3 regions of the Azotobacter bryophylli genome follow, and region 2 is predicted to be linked to each of the others. Evidence: predicted binding sites of a transcription regulator. Region 2 holds the regulator's gene; each other region holds the start of a gene.

Region 1 (4,528 bases), on a different contig from region 2:
TTTCGCGTTTCAGAAGCCCCAGCGTTCGGGGCAGGAAGAGAGGCCACCGGCCTGATTACTGCAATTCCGTTCGGCCTCGCCCCAGGCGATGGACCGCGGGAGCCCCACCCCTTCGCCGATGAGGTGTCTGATGAATACGAGTTTCTGGAAAGCCGGCCATGCGCCGACGCTGTTCGCAGCCTTTCTCTATTTCGACCTGAGCTTCATGGTCTGGTACGTGCTCGGCCCGCTGGGCGTGCAGATCTCGGCCGATCTCGGGCTGAGCACCCAGCAGCGGGCCATGATGGTCGCCACCCCCATCCTGTCCGGAGCGCTGCTGCGGCTGGTTCTCGGCATGCTGGCCGACCACACCTCGCCGAAAACCACCGGCCTGCTCGGCCAGTTGATCGTCATCGCCGCGCTAGCCGCCGCCTGGAAACTGGGCATCCATAGCTACGAGGAAGCCCTATTGCTCGGTCTGGCCCTCGGCTTCGCTGGCGCCTCCTTCGCCGTCGCGCTGCCGCTGGCATCGCAATGGTATCCGCCGCAGCACCAGGGGAAAGCCATGGGGATCGCCGGCGCCGGCAACTCCGGAACCGTGCTAGCGGCCCTCTTCGCCCCCGGCCTGGCGGCGGCGTTCGGCTGGAGCAACGTGTTCGGGCTCGCCCTGATCCCGCTGTCGCTGACCCTGGTCATCTTCGCCAGCGTGGCGAGGAACGCGCCGGAGCGTCCGCAACCCAAGGCCCTGGGCGATTACCTGAAGGCCCTGTCCGCGCCCGACAGCTGGTGGTTCATGCTGTTCTACAGCGTCACCTTCGGCGGCTTCCTCGGTCTGGCCAGCACCCTGCCCGGTTACTTCCACGACCAGTACGCCTTCGATCCGGTCCTAGCCGGCTACTACACGGCCGCCTGCGTATTCGCCGGCAGCATGCTGCGCCCGCTCGGCGGCGCACTGGCCGATCGCATAGGCGGCATCCGCGCCCTGCTGACCATGTACACCCTGGCCGCCATTTGCCTGGCCATCCTCGGCTTCAACCTGCCCAGCGCGACGGCCGCCCTGGGCCTGTTCGTGGCGGCCATGCTCAGCCTCGGGGCCGGCAATGGCGCGGTGTTCCAGCTGGTCCCCCAGCGCTTTCGCAAGGAGATCGGCGTCATGACCGGCCTGGTGGGCATGGCCGGCGGAATCGGCGGCTTCGCCCTCACCGCCGGCCTGGGCGTCATCAAGCAATCAACCGGCGACTACCAGCTCGGCCTGTGGCTGTTCGCCGGGCTGGCCGTCATCGCCTGGTTCGGCCTGCACAGCGTCAAGGAACGCTGGCGCAACACCTGGGGCTCGGCTGCGGTATCCGCCGCACGGGTATGAGTGACGGGAGCAACCCCAGAAGCACCGAATCCGTGCGCAGCGCCTTAAAGCTGTGCACGCGATGGGATCAGAGACCCTCGCCACCCTCGCAAATACCCGCGAACCGGGTAGCAAGCAAGTTGGCACAGCTCCTGCTTGATCCATGGGACAGATGACATAGGTACGGCCCTCAACGTGGAGGGGCGTACTTCCCGATAGAACGGGAACAGGACAAAGGCGTCCTCGCCGGGCAACCGGCGGGACGCCTTTTTTGTTTTTCCGCTTTCCGTGACGGAGAAGAACCGTGAAAAGACTCAAACTGGTGATGATCGGCAACGGCATGGCCGGAGTACGCACCCTGGAGGAGCTGCTCAAGCTCACCACCGATCTCTACGACATCACGGTGTTCGGCGCCGAACCGCACCCGAACTACAACCGCATCCTGCTCTCCCCGGTGCTCGCCGGCGAGCAGACCTTTGCCGACATAGTGCTCAACGACTTGGACTGGTATGCGCAGAACGGCATCCGCCTGTTGCTCAACCGCAAGGTGGTCGAGATCGACCGGGTGAGGCGCCGGGTGGTCGCCGACGACGGCAGCGAAGCGGAATACGATCGCCTGATCATCGCCACCGGCTCCAACCCCTTCATCCTGCCGATCCCCGGCAACCACTTGAAGGGCGTGATCGGCTACCGCGATATCGCCGACACCGAGACGATGATGGAGACCGCCAGAACCCATCGCCATGCGGTGGTCGTAGGCGGCGGCCTGCTCGGCCTGGAGGCGGCCAACGGCCTCCGGCTGCGCGGCATGGAGGTCACCGTGGTGCATCTCGGCGGCTGGCTGCTCGAACGTCAGCTGGACCAGACCGCCGGCAGGCTGCTGCAAGCCGCCCTGGAGGCACGCGGCATCCGCTTCCGCCTGAACACCCAGACCGCCGCCCTGCGGGACGATGGCCAGGGCCGGGTATGCGCAGCGGAGTTCAGGGACGGCGAAGTGGTCCCGGCCGACCTGGTGGTGATGGCCGCTGGGATCCGCCCCAACACCGAGCTGGCGGAAAGGGCCGGCCTCGCCTGCCACCGCGGCATCCTGGTCGACGACACCCTGCAGACCTTCGATCCGCGGATCTATGCGGTCGGCGAGTGTGCCAGCCACCGCGGCATCGCCTACGGTCTGGTCGCGCCGCTCTACGAACAGGCCAAGGTCTGCGCCAATCACCTGGCCATGCTCGGCTTCGCCCGTTACGAGGGATCGGTGACGTCGACCAAGCTCAAGGTGACCGGTATCGACCTTTTCTCGGCCGGTGATTTCATGGGCGAGGAAGGCACCGAGTGCATCACCCTCTCCGACCCCATCGGCGGCATCTACAAGAAACTGGTGATCAAGGACGACGTCCTGGTCGGCGCCTGTCTTTATGGCGATACCGCCGACGGCGGCTGGTACTTCCGCCAGATTCGCGAGCGGCACAACGTCGCCGAGATCCGCGACCACCTGATGTTCGGCGAAAGCTCGATCGGCGATGCCGGCCATCAGGGGCAGAACAAGGCCGCGAGCATGTCGGACGACATGGAGGTGTGCGGCTGCAACGGCGTATGCAAGGGCACCATCGTCAAGGCCATCCAGGAACAGGGGCTGTTCAGCGTCGACGAGATCAAGAAGCACACCAAGGCCGCCAGCTCCTGCGGCTCCTGCGCCGGCCTGGTCGAGCAGATCCTGATCAACACCGTCGGCGGTGCGGCAGACGTCAAGCCGAAGAGCGAAAAGGCCGTCTGCGGCTGCAGCGATCTCACCCACGGCCAGATCCGCAAGGCGATCCGCGAGCACCATTTGACCGGCATCCGGGATGCCATGGCCTTCATGGAATGGCGCACCCCCGATGGCTGCACGACCTGTCGTCCGGCCTTGAATTACTACCTGATCTCCACCTGGCCCGGGGAAGCCAAGGACGACCCGCAGTCGCGCCTGATCAACGAGCGCGCCCACGCCAACATCCAGAAGGACGGCACCTACTCGGTGGTCCCGCGGATGTGGGGAGGCGTGACCAGCCCGGCCGAGCTGCGCCGCATCGCCGACGTGGCGGACAAGTACCGGATCCCGATGGTCAAGGTCACCGGCGGCCAGCGCATCGACCTGCTCGGGGTGAAGAAGGAAGACCTGCCGGGGGTCTGGAAGGATCTCGACATGCCCTCCGGCCACGCCTACGGCAAGTCCATCCGCACGGTGAAGACCTGCGTCGGCAGCGAGTTCTGCCGCTTCGGCACGCAGAACTCGACGCAGATGGGCATCGATCTGGAGCACGCGCTGTTCGGCATGTGGTCGCCGCACAAGGTCAAGCTGGCGGTGTCCGGTTGCCCGCGCAACTGTGCCGAGTCGGGGATCAAGGACGTCGGCATCATCGGCGTGGATTCCGGCTGGGAGATCTACGTCGGCGGCAACGGCGGGATCAAGACCGAAGCCGGCGAGTTCTTCGTCAAGGTCCGCAGCGCCGAGGAGGTGATGGAATACAGCCTGGCCTTCCTCCAGCTCTACCGCGAGGAAGCCTTCTACCTAGAGCGTACCGTGCACTACCTGCACCGCGTCGGCATGGAGCACGTCAAACGGGCGGTGCTCGAAGACGCCGAACGGCGCAAGGCCCTGCATCAGCGCCTGCTGTTCGCCCTGACTTTCGAGCAGGACCCGTGGCAGCAGCAGATCGAGACCCTGGCGCTGAAGAAGGAATTCGAGCGCATTCCGGTCAAGGAACTGGAAACCGTTTGAGCCGTGCCCTGCTCCTCCCACCGGTCTGGCGGGGGGAGCGAGCCGGAATCGCCCTAACCTCTGGAGAGATTTTATGAGCTGGCTGGATATCTGCGCCCTAGAAGAGATCAACGTGCTCGGCGCGCGCATCGTCGCGGGACCGAATGGCGACATCGCGCTGTTCAGAACGTCTGCGGATGAAGTGTTCGCCCTCGACGACCGCTGCCCGCACAAGGGCGGCCCGCTGTCCCAGGGCCTGATCCACGGCAAGCGTGTGGCATGCCCGCTGCACAACTGGCAGATCGACCTGGAGAGCGGCGAGGCGCTGGCCCCGGACGTCGGCTGCACGCACAAGTACCCCGTGAAGGTCGAGGGCGGCCGCGTGCTGCTGGCCCTGAAGACCCTCGAGGACTGCGCCTGAACGTAGGGTGGCAATGGCCACCCCGTGGAAAACGCCACAGGCTTTTCCACCA
Region 2 (4,528 bases):
TGATCAGTTCGACCAGAGCATTCAGGGCTTCGTCGTCCTGCTCGCCCTCGGTATGTAGGTGGATTGGCGTGCCTTTGCCAGCAGCCAGCATCATCACCGCCATGATGCTCTTGCCGTCGACCAGGCATTCCGGTTCGCGGCCGATACGCACCGTGCAGGGATAGCGCCCGGCAAGGCCGACGAACTTCGCCGCAGCTCGGGCGTGGAGGCCGAGCTTGTTGATGATGGTGACCTTGCAGGCAGGCATCGCGCAATCAATCCTTCAACCAAGGTCGCGGTGGCGAACCTGAACGTTCTTGAGCGACTGCTTCAGCGCCTGCCCAAGCCGTTCGGCCAGGTAGACCGATCTGTGGTGGCCGCCGGTACAGCCGATGGCGATCGTGACGTAAGCGCGATTGCTGGCGGCAAATCGCGGCAGCCACTTTTGCAGATAAGCATGGATATCCTGGTACATCTCTTCCACATCAGGCTGAGCGGCCAAGTAGTCGACGACCGGTTGATCCAGCCCTGAGAAGTCGCGCAGATCGGGCTTCCAGTAGGGATTGGGTAGGCAGCGCACATCGAACACCAAGTCCGCGTCCACCGGCATGCCACGCTTGAAGCCGAACGATTCGACCAGGAACGCCGTGCCCGGTTCCGGCTTGTGCAACAGCCTTAGCTTTAGGGTGTCGCGCAATTGGTAGAGATTGAGATGGGTGGTATCGATCTTCAAGTCGGCCAAGTCCCTGATCGGGGCTAGCAGTCGGCTTTCATCCTGGATGGCTTCGGCCAGGGAGCGATTTTCGTTGGTCAGAGGATGACGTCGGCGGGTTTCCGAAAAACGCTTGAGCAAGGTTTCGTCATCGCAATCCAAGAACAGCAGGTCGCAGACGATGTAGCGCGCTCGTACCTCATCGAGCAGCTCTGGGAAGCGTTTCAGTTGGCTGGGCAGGTTGCGTGCATCGATGGAAACGGCGAGTTGCGGGTGCAGCAGCTCAGTATGCAGCAGTGCACGTTCGGCCAGTTCAGGAAGCAGACCGGCCGGCAGGTTGTCTATGCAGTAGAAGCCATTGTCTTCGAGCACATTGAGCGCAGTGCTCTTGCCCGAGCCGGAACGACCACTGACGATGATCACGCGCATGCTCAGGCTCTTCTTTCGATACGACGAGAGACGAGGGCCAAATGCTTGGCTGCCGGATAGACGTTCACAGCCAACAACGCTCCTCTAGGATTATTGACCGTTCTGCGTGTCCACTACCACTTGGTACAGCGCTTCACTGGTCTGGGCATGGCGAAGGCGCTCTCGGATCTCGCTGCGGTCGAGCATACTGGCGATTTGACGCAAGAGTTGGAGATGCTCGTCGGTGGCCTCCTCCGGAACCAGCAGGGCGAATAGCAGATCCACCGGTGCTCCATCGATGGCGTCGAAGTCGATGGGGGCATCCAACCGCAGGAGAACGCTGATCGGAGCGGGACAGCCAGGAAGACGACAATGGGGAATGGCGATTCCGTTGCCGAAGCCGGTCGAGCCAAGCTTTTCCCGGGCAACCAGGCTTTCGAAAATGGCCTTGCTATCCAGGTCGGAAATTTCACGCGCGACCAGATTGGCGATGAATTCCAGCGTTCGTTTTTTGCTGCCCCCCGGCACGTTCACCAGGGAGCGTGCGGGGGTTAGGATGTTTTCTAGTCGGATCATGGGGGATCGGGTTAGCGAGCGGTTGCGCCCTGCTGGCGCTCAACCTGCTTTTCCTTGTGCTTGATCAACTGGCGGTCGAGCTTGTCGATGAGCAGGTCGATTGCAGCGTACATGTCATCATGTTCAGCGTTCGCCACGACTTCCCCACCTGCGACATGCAGAGTGGCTTCGATTTTCTGCTTGAGCTTGTCGACCGACATGATCACCTGAACGTTGGTGATGCGATCGAAATGGCGTTCGAGCCGGCTGAGTTTCTCCTCAACATAGTCGCGCAGGGGGTCGGTCACATCCAGTTGGTGTCCACTGATGTTGACTTGCATACCGCTTTCTCCTTATTGCTATTAACACAGGCTAGCGGGCCTGCTACCGGTATATACCTTGGCATGGACCGTCGGAGGTCAATGCCTCCGAGCAGTCGTTCGGCAGGTCAAGCCCTGTTACATCAGTCGCTTGCGTTCGCTGGATGGGGCAATCCCGAGGGATTCGCGATACTTGGCGACAGTGCGGCGCGCCACTTGTATGCCCTGTTCTTCCAGTAAACCAGCGATCTTGCTGTCGCTCAATGGCTTTTTCGGATTTTCCGCCGCGACCAGTTTTTTGATGATGGCACGTATTGCAGTAGACGAGCACTCGCCACCTTCCGCCGTACTGACATGGCTGGAGAAAAAGTACTTGAGCTCGTAGATGCCTCGCGGAGTATGCATGTATTTCTGGGTGGTCACCCGGGAAATAGTCGACTCGTGCATGCCCACGGCTTCGGCGATGTCGTGCAGAACCAACGGCTTCATGGCTTCTTCGCCGTAATCGAGGAAACCGCGCTGGTGCTCGACGATCTGCGTGGCAACCTTCATAAGGGTCTCGTTGCGGCTCTGCAGGCTCTTGATGAACCAGCGTGCTTCCTGCAACTGGTTGCGCATGAAGGTATTGTCAGCGCTGGCATCGGCCCGACGAACGAAGCCGGCATACTGCGGGTTGATGCGCAGGCGGGGGATCGCTTCCTGGTTGAGCTCTACGAGCCAGCGGCCGTTGTGCTTGCGCACTATGACATCGGGAACGATGTATTCCGCCTCGCTGGCTTCGATCTGCGAGCCGGGGCGTGGGTTGAGGCTCTGGATCAGCTCGATGACCGGGCGGAGCTCTTCTTCCTTGAGCTTCATGCGGCGCATCAACTGGCTGAAATCATGGTTGCCGAGCAGATCGAGATAGTCCCTGGCCAGCCGTTGCGCCTCGCTCAGCCAAGGCGTATCGGCAGGCATCTGTCTCAGTTGCAATTGCAGCGATTCGCTTAGATCGCGAGCGGCGACTCCGGCTGGCTCGAACTGTTGAATGCGGCGCAGAACCATCTCGACTTCGTCGAGCTCGATACCCAGCTCCGGGTCGAGGGATTGGAGGACCTCTTCCAGTGCCCCCTCCAGATAGCCGTCGCTGTTGATGCTGTCGATGAGGGTGATGGCGATCAGGCGATCCGTGTCGGACATCGGCGCCAGGTTCAACTGCCAGAGCAAATGGCTCTGCAGGCTCTCTCCGGTGGACGTCCGGGCGGTGAAATCCCAATCGTCGTCGTCGTTGCTCGGCAAGTTGCTGGCGCTGGTCTGATAGATGTCTTCCCAGGCGGTGTCCACCGGCAGCTCATTGGGGATGCGCTCGTGCCAGTCGCCTTCTTCCTGGTCGTTACCGGCAGTCGACGAGGGTGACTCATAGAGGTCCGAATAACTGCCTTCCGGTGCGGCTTCGGAGGACCCCTGCCCGCTCTGGTCGCCTGGCAGATCGGAGTTGTCGTAATCGTCGCCAGCTTCCTGTTGCTCAAGCATCGGGTTGGAGTCCAACGCCTCCTGGATCTCCTGTTGAAGATCCAGGGTCGACAATTGAAGCAGGCGGATGGCTTGTTGCAGCTGCGGGGTCATCGTCAGCTGCTGACCCATTTTTAGGACTAGCGATGGTTTCATATTGTAGGAAGCACCGTATGCGCCGACGCTTGCGCGTCAACCACTACAAGGCGGCGAAGCGCCCATCTAGCAAGTTATATGCCTTATTTTTACGGATTTGCCTAGCCCTACCTTTCTTCTCGGAAAGAATCAAAGACGGAATTCGTGGCCCAGATAGACTTCCTTCACCAGTTGGTTGGAAAGAATGGTCTGAGCATCGCCTTCCGCAATCAATTGTCCATCATTGACGATATAGGCCGTTTCACAAATGTCGAGCGTTTCACGGACATTGTGGTCGGTGATGAGAACGCCGATACCCCTGTTCTTCAAATGATGAATGATCTGCTTGATATCGCCCACCGAGATCGGGTCGACGCCGGCGAAGGGTTCGTCGAGAAGGATGAACTTCGGAGCGGTGGCCAGGGCGCGGGCGATCTCCACTCGGCGCCGCTCCCCGCCGGACAGGCTCATGCCGAGGCTGTCGCGAATGTGCGTGATATGGAACTCCTGAAGCAGAGACTCGAGCGCCTGGTGGCGCCCGGTGCTGTCCAGATCCTTGCGCGTCTCGAGAATCGCCATGATGTTGTCGGCTACCGACAGTTTGCGAAAGATCGAAGCTTCCTGGGGCAGGTAGCCGATACCGGCACGAGCGCGTTTGTGCATCGGCAGGTCGGTCACATCCAACTGGTCGATCAGGACTCGACCCTGGTCGGCGCGAACCAATCCGACGATCATGTAGAAGCTGGTGGTCTTGCCGGCACCATTGGGACCGAGCAGGCCGACTATCTGCCCACTCTCGATAGAGAGGCTGACATCGCGAACTACCTGGCGACTCTTATAGCTCTTGGCCAGATGCTGGGCTTTGAGGACTGCCATTACTGTGTTTGCCCCTGCTGTGGCTGTGTCTTCTTCTTGGGCTGGATCAGCA
Region 3 (4,528 bases), on a different contig from region 2:
GTTGCTGAAAAACCCGCCGGCCGGCGAAGCAGATTTCCTCGTTGACCTGATCACCAACCGCGTCCCCGCCGGCGTGGATGAGGCCGCCTACGTCAAGGCAGGCTTCCTCACCGCCATCGTCAAGGGCGAAACCTCTTCCCCGCTGATCAGCAAGCAGCGCGCCGTCGAACTGCTCGGTACCATGCAGGGTGGCTACAACATCTCCACCCTGGTCGAGCTGCTGGACAACGCCGAACTGGCCAACGCCGCGGCCGAGCAACTCAAGCACACCCTGCTGATGTTCGATGCCTTCCACGACGTCTCCGAGCGCGCCAAGAAGGGCAACGCTGCCGCCAAGGCCGTGCTGCAATCCTGGGCTGACGGCGAGTGGTTCCTGGCCAAGCCGGCCGTACCGGAAAAAGTCACCCTGACCGTGTTCAAGGTCCCGGGCGAAACCAACACCGACGACCTGTCCCCCGCTCCGGACGCCTGGTCGCGCCCCGACATCCCGCTGCACGCCCTGGCCATGCTGAAGATGGCCCGCGACGGCATCGAGCCGGTACAGCCGGGTTCCGTCGGCCCGCTGAAGCAGATCGAAGCCGCCAAGGCCAAGGGCTTCCCGGTTGCCTACGTCGGTGACGTGGTCGGTACCGGTTCCTCCCGTAAGTCCGCTACCAACTCTGTGCTGTGGTTCTTCGGCGACGACATCCCCTACGTCCCGAACAAGCGCGCCGGTGGCTTCTGCTTCGGCACCAAGATCGCCCCGATCTTCTACAACACCATGGAAGACGCCGGCGCTCTGCCGATCGAATTCGATTGCACCAACCTGGCCATGGGAGACGTCATCGACGTATACCCGGTCAAGGGCGAAGTGCGCCGCCATGGCAGCGACGAGCTGGTCACCACCTTCCAGCTGAAGACCGACGTGCTGCTGGACGAAGTCCGCGCCGGCGGCCGTATTCCACTGATCATCGGCCGAGGTCTGACCGAGAAGGCCCGTGCCGAACTGGGCCTGGCTCCGTCCACCCTCTTCAAGAAGCCGGAAGCTCCGGCCGACAGCGGCAAGGGCTACACCCTGGCTCAGAAGATGGTTGGCCGCGCCTGCGGTCTGCCGGAAGGCAAGGGCGTGCGCCCGGGCACCTACTGCGAGCCGAAGATGACCACCGTCGGCTCCCAGGACACCACCGGCCCGATGACCCGCGACGAGCTGAAAGACCTGGCTTGCCTGGGCTTCTCCGCCGACCTGGTGATGCAGTCCTTCTGCCACACCGCGGCCTATCCGAAGCCGATCGATGTCAAGACCCACCACACCCTGCCGGACTTCATCATGTCCCGCGGCGGCGTATCCCTGCGTCCGGGCGACGGCATCATCCACAGCTGGCTGAACCGCATGCTGCTGCCGGATACCGTGGGTACCGGTGGCGACTCGCACACCCGCTTCCCGATCGGCATCTCCTTCCCGGCCGGTTCGGGCCTGGTGGCTTTCGCCGCCGCCACCGGCGTAATGCCGCTGGACATGCCGGAATCCGTGCTGGTGCGTTTCAAGGGCAAACTGCAGCCCGGCATCACCCTGCGTGACCTGGTGCATGCGATCCCCTACTACGCCATCCAGCAGGGCCTGCTGACCGTCGAGAAGAAGGGCAAGAAGAACATTTTCTCCGGCCGCATCCTCGAGATCGAAGGCCTCACCGGCCTGACCGTCGAACAAGCCTTCGAGCTGTCCGACGCCTCTGCCGAGCGTTCTGCTGCCGGTTGCACCATCAAGCTGCCGGAAGAGGCCATCGCCGAGTACCTGAAGTCCAACATCACCCTGCTGCGCTGGATGATCGGCGAAGGCTACGGCGATGCCCGCACCCTGGAACGTCGTGCCCAGGCGATGGAAGCCTGGTTGGCCAAACCGCAACTGCTGGAAGCCGACAAGGATGCCGAATACGCCGCCGTGATCGAGATCGATCTGGCCGACGTGAAAGAGCCGGTGCTGTGCGCCCCGAACGATCCGGACGACGCCCGTCTGCTGTCCACCGTTGCAGGCCAGAAGATCGACGAAGTGTTCATCGGTTCCTGCATGACCAACATCGGTCACTTCCGCGCTGCCGGTAAGCTGCTCGACAAGGTCAAGGGCGGCATCCCGACCCGCCTGTGGCTGGCCCCGCCGACCAAGATGGACGCTCACCAGCTGACCGAAGAAGGCTACTACGGCATCTACGGCCGCGCTGGCGCCCGCATGGAAATGCCGGGCTGCTCGCTGTGCATGGGTAACCAGGCTCGCGTACAGACCGGTTCCACCGTGGTCTCCACCTCGACCCGTAACTTCCCGAACCGTCTGGGTGACGCTACCAACGTGTTCCTGGCTTCGGCCGAGCTGGCATCCGTCGCTTCGATCCTCGGCAAGCTGCCGACCGTCGAGGAATACATGCAGTACGCGAAGGACATCGACAGCATGTCTGCCGATATCTACCGCTACCTGAGCTTCGACCAGATCGCCGAGTTCCGCGAAGCCGCGGCCAACGCCAAGATCCCGGTCGCTCAAGCCTAAGAGCGATAGGTAACGAAGAAGCCCCGCCTCGGCGGGGCTTCTTCTTTTCGGCTACCGGATGGAGGGCAAGAGCCTGGCATGTCGATTGCTTCTACCCTCTCATCACGGGGATAGCCCAACGGCGGGCCTCCCTTTCTCGACAATGGCGTCGCATTCGACACTGCTTCCGGCAGCCGTCGTGCGGCGCCTTTTTCATTCAAGGCTGGATGAAGACCATGACCGATCAAGCCAAGTCCAGAGCCGATGTCCGAGCCTGGGTGGACGGAAGCGACGCCCCGGAAAAGCCGTCGATCAACGTGGGGTTCATGCCGCTGACCGATGCGGCATCCCTGATCGTTGCCGCGACCCAGGGCTTCGCCGAGCCCTATGGGCTGACACTCAACCTGAAACGACAGGTTTCCTGGTCCGGCATGCGCGACAGGCTCCTTAGCGGCGAACTGGATGCCGGCCAGGCCCTGTACGGACTGATCTACAGCATGCAGCTCGGTATCGGCGGCACCCAGGCGACCGATATGGCGGTCCTGATGGGACTGAATCAGAATGGTCAGAGCATCAGTCTCTCGACCGGACTGAGAGAAACTGGCGTGGACAGCGGCGAGGCATTGGCGTCACGGGCGCACCGGAATGATGCAAAACTCCTCCTAGCCCAGACCTTCCCCACCGGTACCCACGCTCTCTGGCTCTATTACTGGCTGGCCAGCCTGGGCATTCATCCCCTGGACGACGTCAGAACCCTGGTCGTGCCACCACCGCAGATGGTCGAACATCTGCGTGCCGGGGGCATCGACGGCTTCTGTGCCGGCGAGCCCTGGGGCGCCTTCGCCATCGACCAGGGTGTGGGCTTCACCGTCGCGACCAGCCAGTCGATCTGGCCCGATCATCCGGAAAAGGTGCTGGGCTGTACCCGCGACTTCGTCGAGCAATATCCCAACACGGCTCGGGCGCTGATCATGGCGGTATTGGAGGCCAGCCGCTTCATCGACGCCAGCGAGGAGAACAAGGCCAGCACCGCCCGTCTGATCAGCGCCCGCGACTACGTGGCCGCCCCTCCCCGTGTGATCGAGCCGCGCTTCCTCGGTCGATACGAGGACGGCAACGGACACGCCTGGACGGATGCCCATGCCCTGCGCTTTCATGCCGACGGAGAGGTCAACCAGCCCTATCTTTCCGATGGGCTCTGGTTCATGACCCAGTTTCGGCGCTGGGGCCTGCTGCGCGAAGATCCGGACTATCTGGCCGTCGCCGAGCGCGTACAACGACTCGAAACGTACCGCCAAGCCGCCGATGCCCTGGGCATTCCACTGCCCGCTTCGCCCATGCGCCGCTCGACCCTGCTGGACGGCAAGTGCTGGGACGGCTCCGATCCCGCCGGCTACGCCCGCAGCTTCGCACTGCACGCCCTGAGCGACGCCACCGAGTCAGAGCCTCGAAAGGATGGGAATTCATCATGCTGCGCATCCTCCTGATTGACGATACGGCAAAGAAGGTCGGCCGCCTGAGGGCCGCGCTGAGCCAGGCGGGATTCGAAGTGGTCGACGAGTCCGGCCTGACCATCGACCTGCCGGCCCGGATCGAGGCCGTGCGACCGGATGTGGTGCTGATCGATACCGACTCGCCCGGACGCGACGTGATGGAGCAAGTGGTGCTGGTCAGCCGCGACCGCCCGAGACCGATCGTGATGTTCACCGACGAGCACGATCCGGCGGCGATGCGCCAGGCGATCAGGGCCGGGGTCAGCGCCTACATCGTCGAGGGCATCCAGGCCGCCCGTCTGCAGCCGATCCTCGACGTCGCCATGGCACGCTTCGAGAGCGATCAGGCCCTGCGCGCCGAACTGCAGGCCAGGGAAGCGCAGCTGGCCGAGCGCAAGCGCATAGAACTGGCCAAGGGGCTGCTGATGAAGATGAAAGGCTGCAACGAGGAGGAGGCCTATACCCTCATGAGACGCCAGGCCATGAGCCGCCAGCAGAAGCTGATCCAGGTGGCCGAGCAGATCATCGCGATGCACGACAT

The links. Region 2 encodes sigma-54, which starts transcription at its own class of promoters, with help from an activator protein. Its sites were predicted from a motif close to ANTGGCATNNANNTTGCTNT; they were not measured.
Region 1: a site for sigma-54 is predicted at 1,461-1,480, ahead of nirB (nitrite reductase large subunit NirB). Genes of this name have one in related genera too.
Region 3: a site for sigma-54 is predicted at 2,588-2,607, ahead of ACFOJE_RS09075 (CmpA/NrtA family ABC transporter substrate-binding protein). Genes of this name have one in related genera too.

What each region holds. Positions count from the first base shown of each region.
Region 1 is NZ_JBHRSJ010000016.1:104,792-109,319, reverse strand. It holds gene ACFOJE_RS09055 (NarK family nitrate/nitrite MFS transporter) at 131-1,342, shown strand; gene nirB (nitrite reductase large subunit NirB) at 1,626-4,076, shown strand; gene nirD (nitrite reductase small subunit NirD) at 4,150-4,476, shown strand.
Region 2 is NZ_JBHRSJ010000034.1:267,734-272,261, forward strand. It holds gene ACFOJE_RS17245 (HPr family phosphocarrier protein) at 1-247, opposite strand, end outside; gene rapZ (RNase adapter RapZ) at 263-1,120, opposite strand; gene ptsN (PTS IIA-like nitrogen regulatory protein PtsN) at 1,211-1,675, opposite strand; gene hpf (ribosome hibernation-promoting factor, HPF/YfiA family) at 1,687-1,995, opposite strand; gene ACFOJE_RS17265 (RNA polymerase factor sigma-54) at 2,113-3,621, opposite strand; gene lptB (LPS export ABC transporter ATP-binding protein) at 3,751-4,476, opposite strand; gene lptA (lipopolysaccharide transport periplasmic protein LptA) at 4,476-4,528, opposite strand, start outside.
Region 3 is NZ_JBHRSJ010000016.1:112,119-116,646, reverse strand. It holds gene acnB (bifunctional aconitate hydratase 2/2-methylisocitrate dehydratase) at 1-2,515, shown strand, start outside; gene ACFOJE_RS09075 (CmpA/NrtA family ABC transporter substrate-binding protein) at 2,731-3,981, shown strand; gene ACFOJE_RS09070 (ANTAR domain-containing response regulator) at 3,963-4,528, shown strand, end outside.